Linked DNA regions of Roseateles amylovorans. The protein of the gene in region 2 binds, or shares a complex with, the protein of the main gene of each other region. Links are inferred from orthologs where the notes say so. Each region holds a gene or a part of one and is shown on either strand. Other genes may lie near its edges.

Evidence for each region.
Region 1: the proteins of nusB (region 2) and rpsJ are in contact, whole or in part, in a solved structure (PDB 3D3B), measured with the Escherichia coli proteins. The link is inferred for Roseateles amylovorans from one-to-one orthologs.

What each region holds. Positions count from the first base shown.
Region 1 is NZ_CP104562.2:706,053-713,713, reverse strand. The notes cover bases 3,243-6,045. They hold rpsJ (30S ribosomal protein S10), read right to left. Parts: upstream 4,900-6,045; coding sequence 4,585-4,899; downstream 3,243-4,584. Other genes in these bases: tuf (elongation factor Tu), read right to left, coding at 5,034-6,045; rplC (50S ribosomal protein L3), read right to left, coding at 3,564-4,238; rplD (50S ribosomal protein L4), read right to left, coding at 3,243-3,564. Outside these bases: rplP (50S ribosomal protein L16), read right to left, coding at 1-336; rpsC (30S ribosomal protein S3), read right to left, coding at 339-1,160; rplV (50S ribosomal protein L22), read right to left, coding at 1,176-1,505; rpsS (30S ribosomal protein S19), read right to left, coding at 1,517-1,795; rplB (50S ribosomal protein L2), read right to left, coding at 1,809-2,633; rplW (50S ribosomal protein L23), read right to left, coding at 2,633-2,947; more of rplD, read right to left, coding at 2,944-3,242; more of tuf, read right to left, coding at 6,046-6,224; fusA (elongation factor G), read right to left, coding at 6,385-7,661. UniProt on the Escherichia coli protein: Involved in the binding of tRNA to the ribosomes. Part of the processive rRNA transcription and antitermination complex (rrnTAC). The complex forms an RNA-chaperone ring around the RNA exit tunnel of RNA polymerase (RNAP).
Region 2 is NZ_CP104562.2:2,501,511-2,509,289, forward strand. The notes cover bases 2,579-5,499. They hold nusB (transcription antitermination factor NusB), read right to left. Parts: upstream 4,343-5,499; coding sequence 3,815-4,342; downstream 2,579-3,814. Other genes in these bases: N4261_RS10640 (pyridoxal phosphate-dependent aminotransferase), read right to left, coding at 2,579-3,480; ribH (6,7-dimethyl-8-ribityllumazine synthase), read right to left, coding at 4,339-4,803; ribBA (bifunctional 3,4-dihydroxy-2-butanone-4-phosphate synthase/GTP cyclohydrolase II), read right to left, coding at 4,819-5,499. Also shown: cell envelope integrity protein TolA, read right to left, coding at 1-399; protein TolR, read right to left, coding at 437-874; protein TolQ, read right to left, coding at 899-1,591; ybgC (tol-pal system-associated acyl-CoA thioesterase), read right to left, coding at 1,823-2,221; more of N4261_RS10640, read right to left, coding at 2,281-2,578; more of ribBA, read right to left, coding at 5,500-5,913; bifunctional diaminohydroxyphosphoribosylaminopyrimidine deaminase/5-amino-6-(5-phosphoribosylamino)uracil reductase RibD, read right to left, coding at 6,068-7,234; N4261_RS10665 (type IV pilus modification PilV family protein), read right to left, coding at 7,245-7,754. UniProt on the Escherichia coli protein: Part of the processive rRNA transcription and antitermination complex (rrnTAC). The complex forms an RNA-chaperone ring around the RNA exit tunnel of RNA polymerase (RNAP).

The DNA.
Region 1 (7,661 bases), 1.8 Mb from region 2 along the record:
TGCCTCAGGCACACCGTTGATCTCGTAGAGCACCTTGCCGGGCTGGATTTCAGCCACGTAGTACTCCGGGTTGCCCTTGCCGTTACCCATCCGGACTTCAGCAGGCTTTTGCGAGATCGGCTTGTCAGGGAAGATGCGGATGAAGATCCGGCCACCGCGCTTGATATGGCGCGAAATGGCACGGCGAGCCGCTTCGATCTGACGAGCAGTGATGCGGCCGCGCTCGGTGGCCTTCAGACCGAAATCACCGAAAGCGACGGACGCGCCGCGGGTCGCCACACCAGTGTTACGACCCTTTTGCTCCTTGCGGTATTTGCGACGAGCAGGTTGCAGCATGTTTATTCTCCTTTGGCCTCGCCAGCCGGAGCGGCGGCGGGCTTACGCACCACACGCTTGGCAGCGGGCTTGTCGCCGCCTTCGGCGGGCTTGTCGCCACGACCACGGCCACCCGGGGCGCCCGGACGGGCGTTACGGCGCGGACGACGATCATCTTCAGCACCCGGAGGGGTGTTGATCACGGGAGCCTCGCCATTGGCCAGGCGGTCACCGCGATACACCCACACCTTCACGCCGATAACGCCGTAGGTGGTCTTGGCTTCGGAGAAGCCATAGTCGATGTCAGCCTTCAGGGTGTGCAGCGGCACACGACCTTCGCGATACCACTCGGTGCGAGCGATTTCGATGCCGTTCAGACGGCCGGCAGACATGATCTTGATGCCCTGGGCGCCCAGGCGCATCGCGTTCTGCATCGCGCGCTTCATGGCGCGGCGGAACATGATGCGCTTTTCCAGCTGCTGGGTGATCGAGTCGGCGATTAGCTGAGCATCGATTTCAGGCTTGCGCACTTCTTCGATGTTCACGGCCACCGGCACGCCCAGACGCTTGGTCAGCTCGGCCTTCAGGTTTTCGATGTCTTCGCCCTTCTTGCCGATCACGACGCCCGGACGAGCCGAGAAGATCGTGATGCGTGCGTTCTTGGCGGGACGCTCGATCAGAATGCGAGAAACGGCGGCGTTCTTCAGCTTGGCCTTCAGGAACTCGCGAACTTGCAGATCTTCGGCCAGCATCGTGGCGAAGTTCTGGTTGTTCGCGTACCAGCGCGACGCCCAATTACGGGTGACGGGCAGGCGGAAGCCAGTCGGATGAATTTTCTGTCCCATAGTCTTCCTTCAGCCTCAGTTGCCGACGGTCACGAAGATGTGGCAGGTCGGCTTGCTGATGCGATTGCCACGACCCTTTGCACGGGCCGAGAAACGCTTCAGCGTGGTGCCTTGCTCCACATAGATCGAAGTGACCTTCAGCTCGTCAATGTCGGCACCGTCGTTGTGCTCAGCATTGGCAATAGCCGATTCCAGCGCCTTCTTGATGATCAGCGAGGCCTTCTTCTGGGTGAATTCCAGGATGTTCAGCGCCTGGTCCACCTTCTTGCCGCGGATCAGGTCAGCCACCAGGCGACCCTTGTCACACGAAAGGCGAACGCCACGAACGATTGCTTTGGTTTCCATCGTCGGCATCCTTACTTCTTCCCGGCCTTCTTGTCGGCCGGGTGGCCTTTGAAGGTGCGGGTCAGTGCGAATTCACCCAGCTTGTGGCCGACCATTTGGTCAGACACATAAACCGGCACGTGCTGCTTGCCGTTGTGCACGGCGATCGTCAGACCGATGAACTCGGGCAGGATCGTCGAGCGACGCGACCAGGTCTTGATGGGCTTCTTGTCCTTGATGGCAACAGCCTTATCGACCTTGGCCATCAGGTGGTGGTCCACGAAGGGACCCTTTTTGAGGGAACGAGCCATGTTGGTCTACCCCTTACTTCTTGCGACGCGAGACGATGAAAGTCTGCGTGCGCTTGTTGTTACGAGTACGGTAGCCCTTCGTCAGGGTGTTCCACGGCGACACAGGCACCTGACCTTCACCCGTACGACCCTCACCACCACCGTGCGGGTGGTCGACCGGGTTCATGGCGGTACCACGCACGGTCGGGCGGATGCCCTTCCAGCGGATGGCGCCGGCCTTGCCGTATTGACGCAGGCTATGCTCTTCGTTGCTCACTTCACCAATGGTGGCGCGGCAATCGATGTGGATGCGGCGGACTTCGCCAGAGCGCAAACGCAGCTGTGCGTAGGAACCGTCACGCGCCATCAGCACCACGGAGGCGCCAGCGGAACGAGCGATCTGTGCACCCTTGCCTGGCAGCATTTCCACGCAGTGGATCGTCGAACCCACCGGGATGTTGCGGATAGGCAGCGTGTTGCCGACCTTGATCGGAGCCTCAGCACCGCTCACGATGGACGAACCCACTTCCAGGTTGCGCGGCGCGATGATGTAGCGACGCTCGCCGTCGGCATAGCACACCAGCGCGATGTGAGCCGTACGGTTCGGGTCGTATTCAATGCGCTCAACCTTCGCCGGGATGCCATCCTTGTTGCGACGGAAGTCCACCACGCGGTAGTGGTGCTTGTGACCACCGCCCTTGTGGCGCATCGTGATGTGACCGTTGTTGTTACGGCCAGACTTTTGCTTCTGCGGCTCGAGCAGCGAAGCCTCGGGAGCGCCTTTGTGCAGGTGCTTATGCACCACCTTCACCACGCCACGACGGCCAGGCGAAGTAGGCTTGACTTTAACGACGGCCATTACGCAGCCTCCCCGGAGAAGTTGAGCTCTTGGCCCGCCTTCAACGACACGTACGCCTTCTTGACGTGGTCGCGACGGCCCAGACGGCCACCAAAGCGCTTGGCCTTGCCCTTCACGTTCACAACGTTGATGGCCTCGACCTCGACCTTGAACATCAGTTCAACAGCGGCCTTGATCTCCGGCTTCGTTGCGTCGCGCAGCACCTTGAACAGGACTTGGTTGTGCTTTTCGCCAGCCATCGTGGCCTTTTCGGACACGATCGGAGCGAGCAGCACCTTGGCCAGACGGCCTTCAGCAAACTTGGGCGCGCTCATGCCAGCATCTCCTTCAATTGCTCGATCGCGGCCTTCGTCACCAGGACCTTCTTGTAGAAGACCAGCGACAGCGGATCGACGTAGCGCGGCTCCACAACCAGCACGTTCGGCAGGTTGCGCGAGGCCAGCAGCAGGTTGTCATCCACTTGATCGGAGATCACCATCACGTGATCCAGACCCATGCCCTTGAGCTTGGCAGCCAGCAGCTTGGTCTTCGGGGCTTCGATCGAGATCGAATCCACCACAGCCAGACGACCTTCGCGAGCGAGTTGCGACAGGATCGCAGCCATGCCAGCGCGGTACATCTTCTTGTTCAGCTTGTGCGAGAAGTTCTCGTCAGGCTTGTTCGGGAAGATGCGACCGCCCCCACGCCACAGCGGCGAGGAGGTCATACCAGCACGCGCGTTGCCAGTACCCTTCTGACGGAACGGCTTTTTCGTCGAGTGACGAACTTCAGCACGTGTCAGTTGGGCGCGAGTGCCTTGGCGAGCGTTGGCCTGGAAGGCCACGACCACCTGGTGCACCAGGGCTTCGTTGTAGTCACGAGCAAAAATGGTGTCAGGAGCGTCCACCTTGGACGTGGCCTGACCCTGCTCATTCAGGAGCTCGAGTTGCATCAGTTGGCTCCCTTCTTGACCTTGACCTTGACGGCCGGACGGATCACGACGAATCCATCACGTGCGCCAGGAACGGCACCACGAACCAGAACCAGCTGGCGGGCTTCGTCAATGCGAACGACGTCCAGGTTTTGAACGGTCACGGTGACGTCGCCGAGGTGGCCCGACATCTTCTTGCCAGGGAACACACGACCGGGATCCTGCGCCATCGAGATGGAGCCAGGAACGTTGTGCGAACGGCTGTTACCGTGCGAAGCGCGCTGCGAACCGAAGTTGTGGCGCTTGATGGTGCCGGTGAAGCCCTTACCGATCGAGGTGCCTTGCACATCGACCTTCTGGCCAGCAGCGAACAGCGTGACCGGAACTTGCGCGCCGGCCTTGTATTCGGCGGCAACATCCGACTCAACGCGGAATTCTTGGAGGATTTCGCCGGCTTCGACGCCAGCCTTCGCGAGGTGACCCGCTTCAGGCTTGGTGACGCGGGAGGCCTTGCGGGCACCGTAGGTCACTTGGATGGCGCTGTAGCCGTCGTTTTCGTCGGTCTTGATCTGGGTGACGCGGTTGTTGGACACATCCAGCACGGTCACGGGCACGGTATCACCGTCCGCCGTAAACACGCGCATCATGCCCACCTTGCGGCCCAGCAAGCCGAGGCGGCGTTTGCTAAGACTCATGGTTTTCTCCTGACTTCCGAACACGCAATGGAGACACCACTGCAGCGGTCGACAGTCATTTCACACACCCGACATCGGTTGGCCGGGCTGACAAGCATCGCTGATCTACAAGCGCAGAGGTAAAGGCCCCGACACTTGCATCCGCACGATGCGACGAAGCCGCACCAAGAAATCCTGGCGCGGAAAAGCTGCGGAGTATAGCGCCAACGTTGCGCGCGCCGCAAGCCAAGCCTGCACGAGCGTTCAAATCGCCATGAAAAAAGGCAGCCCAAAGGCTGCCTTTTGAAGAAGTGCGAGCTCGCCCCCACTTCGAACGATGACGCCTCAGCGCCACCGTGAAACCGCATTACTGCAGCTTGATCTCGACATCCACACCAGCCGGCAGGTCCAGCTTCATCAGCGCGTCCACCGTCTTGTCGGTCGGATCGACGATGTCCATCAGACGCTGGTGAGTGCGAATTTCAAACTGGTCGCGCGACGTCTTATTGACGTGCGGCGAACGCAGAATGTCGAAACGTTCCTTGCGAGTCGGCAAGGGCACCGGGCCCTTGACGATCGCGCCGGTACGCTTGGCGGTGTCCACGATTTCCAGGGCCGATTGATCGATCAGCTTGTAATCGAAGGCCTTGAGCCGAATGCGGATCTTTTGCTTGGTAGACATGACTTTTCCTTCAAAGAGCGACGCAACGCCGAAGACATTGCGGAGGCAGCTGTAAGCGCCGCCGGGACCCAACAGGCGTCAACTCAAACAGAGCTAACGACCCGCCGAGCATCCGGCGGTGTGCAGCAAAAAAATTACTCGATGATGGTGGCCACGACGCCCGAGCCGACGGTGCGACCGCCTTCACGGATAGCGAAGCGCAGACCTTCTTCCATGGCGATCGGAGCGATCAGCTTCACGGTGATGCTGACGTTGTCGCCAGGCATGACCATTTCCTTGTCCTTCGGCAGCTCCACGGCACCGGTCACGTCCGTGGTACGGAAGTAGAACTGGGGACGGTAGTTGTTGAAGAACGGGGTGTGACGGCCGCCTTCTTCCTTGCTCAGAACATAGATCTCAGCAGTGAAGTGGGTGTGCGGCTTGATCGAGCCGGGCTTGGCCAGCACTTGGCCGCGCTCGACGTCTTCACGCTTGGTGCCGCGCAGCAGGATGCCCACGTTGTCGCCCGCTTGACCTTGGTCCAGCAGCTTGCGGAACATTTCCACGCCGGTCACGGTGGTCTTCTGAACATCGCGGATGCCGACGATTTCGATTTCTTCGCCGACCTTGATGATGCCGCGCTCGACGCGACCGGTCACCACGGTGCCACGACCAGAGATCGAGAACACGTCTTCCACCGGCAGCAGGAACGCGCCGTCCACAGCACGCTCAGGCGTGGGGATGTACGAGTCCAGCGCATCGGCCAGCGCCATGATCGCGCCTTCGCCCAGCTCGCCCTTGTCGCCTTCCAGCGCCAGCTTGGCCGAACCCTTGATGATCGGGGTGTCGTCGCCAGGGAAGTCGTACTTGCTCAGCAGCTCGCGGACTTCCATTTCCACCAGCTCCAGCAGCTCGGCGTCGTCCACCATGTCGCACTTGTTCAGGAAGACGATGATGTACTTCACACCGACCTGACGTGCCAGCAGGATGTGCTCGCGGGTCTGGGGCATCGGGCCGTCAGCGGCCGAGCACACCAGGATCGCGCCGTCCATCTGCGCCGCACCGGTGATCATGTTCTTCACATAGTCAGCGTGTCCGGGGCAGTCCACGTGGGCGTAGTGGCGGTTGGCCGTCTCGTATTCCACGTGTGCGGTATTGATCGTGATGCCGCGCGCCTTTTCTTCCGGGGCCGCATCGATCTGGTCGTAGGCCTTCGCTTCGCCGCCGAACTTCGCAGCCAGCACGGTCGCGATCGCAGCCGTCAGCGTGGTCTTGCCATGGTCAACGTGACCAATCGTGCCCACGTTCACGTGCGGCTTGGTCCGTTCAAACTTGCCTTTTGCCATTTCAAATCTCCAAGAAAGAGCATTCGCCAGTCTGTTGGTTTAGCGTTTCCGCAGTGCCCTTGGACCCCGGCGACTGGCAACCGGGAGAGCCTCTGCGAAGACGAATCTGGAAATCAAAGAACGAAAAGAGCCGGCGCCCGGGGGCACCAGCTCAAACTCATCACTTCGCGCGAGCAGTGACGATCGCGTCGGCGACGTTCTTTGGAGCTTCGCTGTAGTGCTTGAACTCCATCGTGTACGTCGCACGGCCTTGCGTGGCCGAACGCAGCGAGGTCGAGTAGCCGAACATCTCGGACAGAGGAACCTCTGCCTTGATGATCTTGCCACCACCGACCATGTCGTCCATGCCCTGCACCATGCCGCGACGGCTGGACAGGTCACCCATCACCGTACCAGCATAGTCTTCCGGCGTCTCGACTTCCACGGCCATCATCGGCTCGAGGATCACGGGGCTGGCGCGACGGCAAGCTTCCTTGAAGCCCATCGAGGCGGCCATCTTGAACGCGTTTTCGTTCGAGTCCACATCGTGGTACGAACCGAAGGTCAGCGTGACCTTCACGTCCACCACCGGGTAGCCGGCCAGCACGCCGTTCGGCAGGCTGTCGATCACACCCTTTTCGACCGCGGGGATGAACTCGCGAGGCACCACGCCGCCCTTGATGGCGTCGACGAACTCGAAGCCCTTACCGGCTTCTTGCGGCTCGATCGAGAACACGACGTGACCGTACTGACCCTTACCACCGGACTGACGCACGAACTTGCCTTCGACGTCGGACACCGACTTGCGGATCGTCTCGCGATAAGCAACCTGCGGCTTGCCCACGTTGGCTTCCACGCCAAACTCGCGCTTCATGCGGTCGACGATGATTTCCAGGTGGAGCTCGCCCATGCCGGAAATGATGGTCTGGCCCGACTCTTCATCGGTACGCAGGCGGAACGACGGATCCTCAGCAGCCAGACGGCCCAGCGCGATACCCATCTTTTCCTGGTCGGCCTTGGTCTTCGGCTCGACAGCCTGCGAGATCACCGGCTCCGGGAACACCATGCGTTCCAGCGTGATGATGCTGTCAGGGTCGCACAGGGTTTCGCCCGTGGTCACGTCCTTCAGACCCACGCAGGCCGCGATGTCACCAGCCAGAATTTCCTTGATTTCCTCACGCTGGTTGGCGTGCATCTGCAGGATCCGGCCGATACGCTCTTTCTTGCCGCGGACCGGGTTGTACACGGTAGCGCCCGACTGCAGCACGCCCGAATAAACGCGCACGAAGGTCAGTTGGCCGACATACGGGTCAGTCATCAGCTTGAAGGCTAGCGCCGAGAACTTCTCGTCGTCCGTACGTTGACGGGTGATCGGCTGATCATCTTCGTCCGTACCAGCCACCGGCGGGATGTCCAGCGGCGACGGCAGGAAGTCGATCACGGCGTCCAGCATGCGCT
Region 2 (7,779 bases):
CTCGAGCTTGCGCTTTTTCTCTTCGGCGTCGCGCAGTTCCTGATCCTCGCGCTGCTTGCGCTCCTTGGCCTTGGCGATGGCGATCTCCGCGTCGCGCTGGGCCTGGATCTCTTCGCGGGTGGGCTCCTGCGGCTTCGGCGGCTCGGGCTTGGGCTTGGGTTCGACCGGTGTTTCCGGCGGAAGTTGTTCCTTGGGGGCGGCGGCCTGGGGGATGGCGGACCAGAGTTCCGCCTCCAGCGCCGGCGTGGGGGCCGAGCGCCAGTTGACGCCAAAGCTCAACGCGCCCACCAACAGGATGTGGGCCACGACCGCAAAGCCGAAGCCACGCCCCAGCCCCGGGGCGGGCGGCGGGCGAAGCGGGTCGCGATCGGGATGGAATCGGGAGACCAGGGTGCTCATCGCAGGATGTTCATCGCAGGGTGCTTGTCGACATCGGTCAGTTGTCTGCCGCACCGTTCTTCACCGACAGCCCGACCCGCTGGATGCCGGCACGCTGCAGCACATCCATGGCCTTGACCACCGCTTCGTACTTGACGTTGCGGTCGGCGGAAATGACCACCGGCGTGTTGGCATCGCCGGCCTGCGCATCCTTGACCCGCGCGGCCAGTGCCTTGAGCGGCACCGGTTGCGGATCCTGTTCACCGTCGAGCTTGAGCTTGAGCGTCTCGTCCTTGCCGACGATCACCTGGATCACATGGGTGGGCTGCTGGCGGCTTTGGCCCACGCTGGGCAGGTCCACCACGCCGGTGGTGATCAGCGGGGCGCTGACCATGAAGATGATCAGCAGCACCAGCATCACGTCGATGAAGGGCACCATGTTGATCTCGTTCATGGTGCGGCGGCGCGAACCGCTGCGGGAAGATAGGGCGGCCATGGCGTCGCTCTCCGTGGCGGTCGATCAGCGGGCCGCAGCCGGCGCGGGTTGGCCGGCGTTGCGCTGAAGGATGTTGGAGAACTCTTCGATGAAGGTCTCCAGCGTGATGGCATTGCGGTCGATCTGGCGGGCAAAGCGGTTGTAGGCCAGCACCGCCGGAATCGCCGCGAACAGGCCGATGGCCGTCGCCACCAGGGCTTCGGCGATGCCAGGCGCCACCGTGGCCAGGGTGACCTGGGTCAGGTTGGACAGGCCGACGAAGGCATGCATGATGCCCCAGATGGTGCCGAACAGCCCGACATAGGGCGACACCGAACCGACCGAGGCCAGGAACGAGAGATGCGATTCCATCGCATCGAGCTCGCGCTGATAGCTGGCGCGCATGGCGCGGCGGGCGCCGTCCAGCAGGCCGTTGGGTTCGGTGACCCGCTTCTCGCGCAGCTTCAGGAACTCCCGCATGCCGGAGGCGAAGATGCGTTCCAGCGGCGCGCCGTCGGTGCGGTTGGAGACGCTGTTGAACAGGTCGTTGAGGTTCTTGCCGGACCAGAACTCATGCTCGAAGGACTCGTTGCGTGCCTTGATGCGGCCCAGCGCGATCAGCTTGCTGAAGATCACGCTCCAACTGGCCAGCGAGACCAGCAACAAAGCGGCGATCACGAGCTGCACCGTCAGGCTGGCATGCGCGATCAGGGAGATGATGGAGAGGTCTTGGTTCATGGATTCAAGGTGATCTACAGGATCAGACAGGATCGGGCGGGATTCACAGGGATTTCAGGACAGCGCCAAGCGCAGGGCAACGGATGCTCCCGGCTGTCGGTGCTGCAGCCTTGGCCGTGGGCTTTGCCGCGCGCGGGGGCGAGTATGGGTCAAGTGCCGCCCCCATGGGCGTCGGTTGTGCTTCTGCGATGTTTCCGCGGTGCATTTGTGTGCCGGCGCTGGGCCAGGTGGTCAGGCCTGCAAGGCCTGCAGGATACGTGCCGGGATCCGGGTGGGCTTGAGGCTGCCCGCATCCACGCAGCCGATGCGGATGCGCCCTTCGGTCAACAGCAGCTCACCCCGCCAGACCTGCTGGTCGATGGTCAGGCTGGCCCGACCGATGTCGGTGGGATGGACGGTGACGCGCAGCCAGTCATCCAGGCGCGCGGGTGCCAGGTAGCGCAAGGCGGTGTCGCTGACGACGAAGATCAGGCCTTCGTCACGCCGCATGGCTTCCTGCTCGAAGCCCAGGCCGCGCAGCCATTCGGTGCGGGCACGTTCCATGAACTTCAGGTAGTTGGCATAGAACACGACGCCACCGGCATCGGTGTCCTCCCAATAGACGCGCAGCTCATGCTGGAACGCGGGCAGCGTGCCAGTGAGCGAGGACAACGGGGCGAGGGCGGTGCTGGGCATGCGGGCCTTGCGGGTCAATGGCGCAGCTGGTCCAGCCGCACCCGGATGCGCGCCAGCGCGTCTCGCAGATCCTCGGTGCTGCTGGAGAAGGACAGTCTCAGGAAGCGTTCGCCGAAGGCCGGACCGAAGTCACGCCCCGGGGTCAGCGCCACCTGCGCCTGCTGCATCAGGTCCATGCAGAGGTCCCAGCTCGACAGTCCGGTGCCTGACGCCGACGCATCGGCCCAGACATAGAAGGCGCCGTCGGGCACGACCGGCACCGGCAGGCCCATCGCTTGCAGCGCCGGGACCACCATGTCGCGACGTTGGCGCAGCTCATGGCGACGACGTTCGTATTCGGCCAGCGACTCGGGCTCGAAGCAGGCCAGGGCCGCTTGCTGAGCAATGGTCGAGGGACAGATGTAGAGGTTCTGCGCCAGCTTCTCGACCGCCGACATCATCGACGGCGGCAGCACCAGCCAGCCCAGCCGCCAGCCGGTCATGCCGAAGTATTTGGAAAAGCTGTTGATGGAGATGACGTCGTCGCCCAGCGCCAGTGCGCTGCGCCGATAGCGGTCGTCGTAGCTGATGGCCTGGTAGATCTCGTCGACGAGGGTCACGCCGCCGCGTTCCCGCACGAAGGCATGGATGCGGGCGAGTTCGTCCGGTGCGATCGAGGTGCCGGTGGGGTTGCTGGGCGAGGCCAGCAGCACCGCGCGGCTGTGGGCGGTCCAGTGCGCCTGCAACTGATCCAGCGACAGCTGGAAGCGCTGCTCGGCGCTGGAGGGCAACAGGCGCGGTGTGGCGTCCACCGCCGCGACGAAGTGGCGATTGCAGGGATAGCTCGGGTCCGGCATCAGGACCTCATCACCGGCTTCGAACAGGGCCAGGCAAGCCAACTGCAACGCAGCCGAGGCCCCGGCGGTGATGACGATGCGGGACGGATCGATCGGCAGGTTCTGCGTGTTGCGATACCAGTCGGACAGACGCTGGCGCAACGCAATCAGGCCGGTGGCCTGGGTGTAGGGCACGCGCCCGGCGGCGGTGAAACGCGCCGCGGCCTCCCGCACCGCCGCGCTGGCGCCGAAATCGGGCTCGCCGATGTTCAGGTAGATCATGTGCCGGCCGCCACGGGCCGGGTCACACACCGCCGAACGGGCGATCTCATCGGCCCGCTTGGCGCATTCCATGACATAGAAGGGTTCGATTTCCTGCAGGCGGGCGGCGAGCTTCATCGAGGTCTCCTTCTTGGCCAACATGTGGGACTGGCTGGGGTCGTGACGAATGTGGCGGTGGTCCGCGCGGGGGTCCGGTGTCGGCTCGGAATCGGCTGGATGGATCGGCTGCATCAACCGGATTGCTGAACCGGATTGCTGAACCGGCTCGCTTCCGGCCCGCTTCCGGCCAGGTCAGGCCGGTTCAACCCCGCCAACGATGCCGATCCGTGCCGAGCGGGTCAAGCCGGTGAAACGGGTCCAGCCGGTCGAGCGGGTCAATCCGGCCAATCCGGCTCATCCGGTCAATCCTGCTGATCCGGTCAAGCAAGGCTGGCCCTGTCCGATCAAATCTTCAGCCGCGAGCGGCTTTGACCTCGACCGGACGCAGGTCCGCCGCGGCGCGGTCCAGCACGCCATTGACGTACTTGTGGCCGTCAGTCCCGCCGAAGGACTTGGCCAGTTCCACGGCCTCGTTGATCGCGACCTTGTAGGGCACGTCGATGCTGTGCTTGAGCTCGAACGCGCCGATCATCAGGATCGCATGCTCGATGGGCGACAGCTCGGTGGTCTTCCGGTCCGCATGGCGGGCCAGCACCGCGTCCAGATCGGCGGCATCCTCGACGGCGCCGTAGAACACCTTGTCGTAGAGGTTGCGGTCACTCTTTTCGAAGCCTTCCTGCTCACGGGTGTGGGCATCGATCACAGCGAGCTCGTCACCGGTCAGCAGCCATTGATAGATGCCTTGCAGGGCATGCTCGCGGGCGCGGCGGCGCGCCGACTTGACCGGCGCGCGTTTGTCACCCGGTTTGGCACCCGCAGAGGTGGCCGGCTTGCCGGCGGCTGGGCCGCCGTTGTCGTGGGGGGTGTCCTTGGTCGTCACTTGAGTTCTTTCAGCAGCAGCGCCATTTCCACGGCGACCGTTCCGGCGTCGCGGCCTTTTTCGTCGGCGCGGGCCCAGGCTTGGGCGTCGTTTTCCACGGTCAGGATGGCATTGGCAATGGGCACACCGTGGTCGAGGGACAGCCGGGTCACACCGGCGCCGCTCTCATTGGCCACCAATTCGAAATGGTAGGTTTCGCCGCGAATGATGCAGCCGAGCGCCACCAGTGCGTCGAAGCGTTGGCTCTTGGCCATCGCCTGCAGCGCCACCGGCACTTCCAGGGCGCCTGGCACCGTCACATGGCGGATGTCGTCGCTCGACACGCCAAGGCGTGCCAGCTCGGCCAGGCAAGCCTTGGCCAGCGCGCCGGTGAGGGTGTCGTTGAAACGGGCCTGGACGATGCCGATACGCAGTCCGCGACCGTTCAGGGGGGCCGTCTGGCCTTTGTCAGATCCTTGCATGCGGTCCTCGCCGGTTCAGCAGTTCTGGGCGGCTTCGAAGCCGGTCACCTCGAGCCCGAAGCCGGTCATGCTGGGCATGCGGCGGGGGCTGCCGAGCAGCTTCATCTTCTGCACGCCGAGTTCGCGCAGGATCTGGGCACCAACGCCGTAGGTGCGCAGGTCCATGGTCGGACGCTTGTCGGCCTCGTCATGGCCCTTGAGCCGGTCGAGCAGGGCATCGGATTCCTCGCCGCAGTTCAGCAGCACCGCCACGCCTCGACCCTCACGCTGGAGGGCCGCTAGGGCCTCAGGCAGGGGCCATGAGTGACCGCAGCGGCCGGCTTCGAGCAGGTCCAGCGCGGAGAACGGCTCATGCACGCGGACCAGCACTTCGCTGTCCGGTGTCCATTGACCCAGCACCAGCGCCATGTGCACATTGCCGGTGCGGTCGCGGAAGACATGGCAGTCGAAGGCGCCCTGGCGGGTCTCCAGCGGACGCTGGGCGATGCGCTGGACGATCGATTCGTTGCGGCTGCGGTACTCGATCAGGTCGGCAATCGTGCCGATCTTCAGGCCGTGCTGCTCGGCGAAGACTTCCAGATCGGGCAGACGGGCCATGGTGCCGTCGTCGTTCATGATCTCGCAGATCACGCCGGCGGGCGACAGGCCGGCCATGCGCGACAGGTCGCAGCCGGCTTCGGTATGGCCGGCGCGCATCAGCACGCCGCCGTCCTGGGCTTGCAGCGGGAAGATATGGCCCGGCTGGACCAGGTCGGTCGGCACGGCGCCCTTGGCGACGGCGGCCTGGACGGTGCGGGCACGGTCGGCGGCGGAAATGCCAGTGGTCACGCCGGTGGCCGCTTCGATCGAGACGGTGAAGGCGGTGCCGTGCTTGGTGCCGTTGCGCGTGGCCATCGGCGGCAGCTGCAGTTGCTCGCAGCGGTCGCGGGTGAGCGTCAGGCAGATCAGGCCACGGCCGTACTTGGCCATGAAGTTGATGGCTTCAGGGGTGACGTGGTCCGCGGCCAGGACGAGGTCACCCTCGTTCTCGCGGTCTTCTTCGTCGACCAGGATGACCATGCGGCCGGCCGCCAGTTCGGCGACCAGCTCAGGAATCGGAGAAATAGGCATGGGCGGGATTGTAGGCGGGTAGGGGCCGGGCAAGGGCTGCGGGGATTAGGGCGGAGTCACTGGGCCGGGACTCTGCGCTTGATGGGTTCGATGGCAGACAGGCCCGGCTGAATTCGGTGGGGTGATGAGCGCTGAGGCTGTGTGGACCTCGCGACTAGAGAGGCGGGCTGCTGCCGGCGGGCCGCAGGCGCAGCCGCAGATCGCCCTCCAGCACCGTGCTGTCCAGCAGCGTGAAGCGGGGGGCGGCTTCCAGGGCGGTCAGCGCACCGAGATCCACCATGCCGCGTCCGTCGCCCATCAGCAGCGGGGCCACGTAAAGCAGCAATTCATCGACCAGGCCGGCGCGCAGCAGCGAGCCGTTGAGCTTGTAGCCGGCTTCGATGTGCAGTTCGTTGATGCCGCGCTGTCCCAGGTCGCGAATGGCCACCGCCAGGTCGACCTTGCCGGGCTTGTCATCGGCGCCGGGCGTGGCCACCAGTTCGGCGCCGTGCGCGGCCAGGATGGCGCCCCTCGGGCCGGGATCGGGCAGGGCGTGATAGATCAGCAACTGGCCCGGCGGCTGCAGGAGCCGGGCCTGGGGTGAGAGCTCCAGACGGGAGTCGATCAGTACCCGCTGCGGCTGCCTGGCGGTCTGGACCTCGCGGACATCCATCCGGGGATCGTCCTCGCGGGCGGTGCCGATGCCGGTCAACACCGCACCGGCGCGCCGGCGCCACGCATGGCCGTCACGGCGAGCCGCCGGGCCGGTGATCCATTTGCTGACGCCGTTGGCGAGCGCGGTGCGACCGTCCAGCGAGGCGGCGACCTTCATGCGCACGAACGGCCGGCCCCGTTGCATCCTGGACAGGAAACCCAGGTTGAGCTCACTTGCCGCCACGGCCAAGGGATGCGCCACCGGCAGCAGCTCGGCGCGGACACCGGCGGCATGCAGCCGCGCGAGGCCCTGGCCGGCGACCAGCGGATTGGGGTCGCCCAGTGCGCTGACCACCCGGGCGATGCCTGCCGCGATCAGGGCATCACAGCAGGGCGGGGTGCGGCCGTGATGGGCACAGGGTTCCAGCGTGACGTAAGCCGTGGCACCGCGAACATCTGCGCCTTGTTCTTGGGCATCGCGCAAGGCCATGACTTCGGCGTGGGCCTGACCCGCGGCTTGGGTATGGCCCTGGCCGAGCAGTCGGCCATCGGTGCTGACGATCACGCAGCCGACGCGCGGATTCGGATCGGTCAGGCCGATCGCCTGTTCCGCGAGGGCCAAGGCCTGTTGCAGCCAGGGCTCATCGTCAGGGCGTGGCAGGCTGGTGAAGGGGGGGGACGCATGCATGGCGCGCAGTCTAGCCGTCTGCCCGCAGCAGCCACAGGGTCAGGCCGGGGTCGTGGTCAAGGATCAAGGTCTCGAGTGACAGGTTCTGGGCTTGGCCGGCACGGTCGCGCCACTGCGCGTCGATCCGGACGGCGCGCACGGGCAGGGGATCTGCAAGCGCGGAGTCGACCGGGGCCGGACCATGGCTGCCGCCGCCACCGCCACCGCCACCGCCAGCGGCCGTCGAGGGAAGGATGCTCATGAGCGGCTGGCTCTTGGCATGCAGCTCGATGATGGCGGACGGCCCCTCCCATCGCAGCGGCAGGCTGCTGACATCCGCCCGCGGCGAGCGCAGTCGTTCGAGCTCCTGCCGGGCGAGCTGCAAGGATTCGTATTGGTGGCGGACCTCATCGGTGGCCAAGCGCAGGTGGAATTGCCATGCGGCCAAACCGGCGACACCGATCGCCATCAGCGCGATGGCGATCAACGCTTCCAGCAGGGCGATCCCAGATTGCGTGATGCGACAGCTGGGGCGATCCAAGCCAGCCTTGCATCCCTTGGCGATC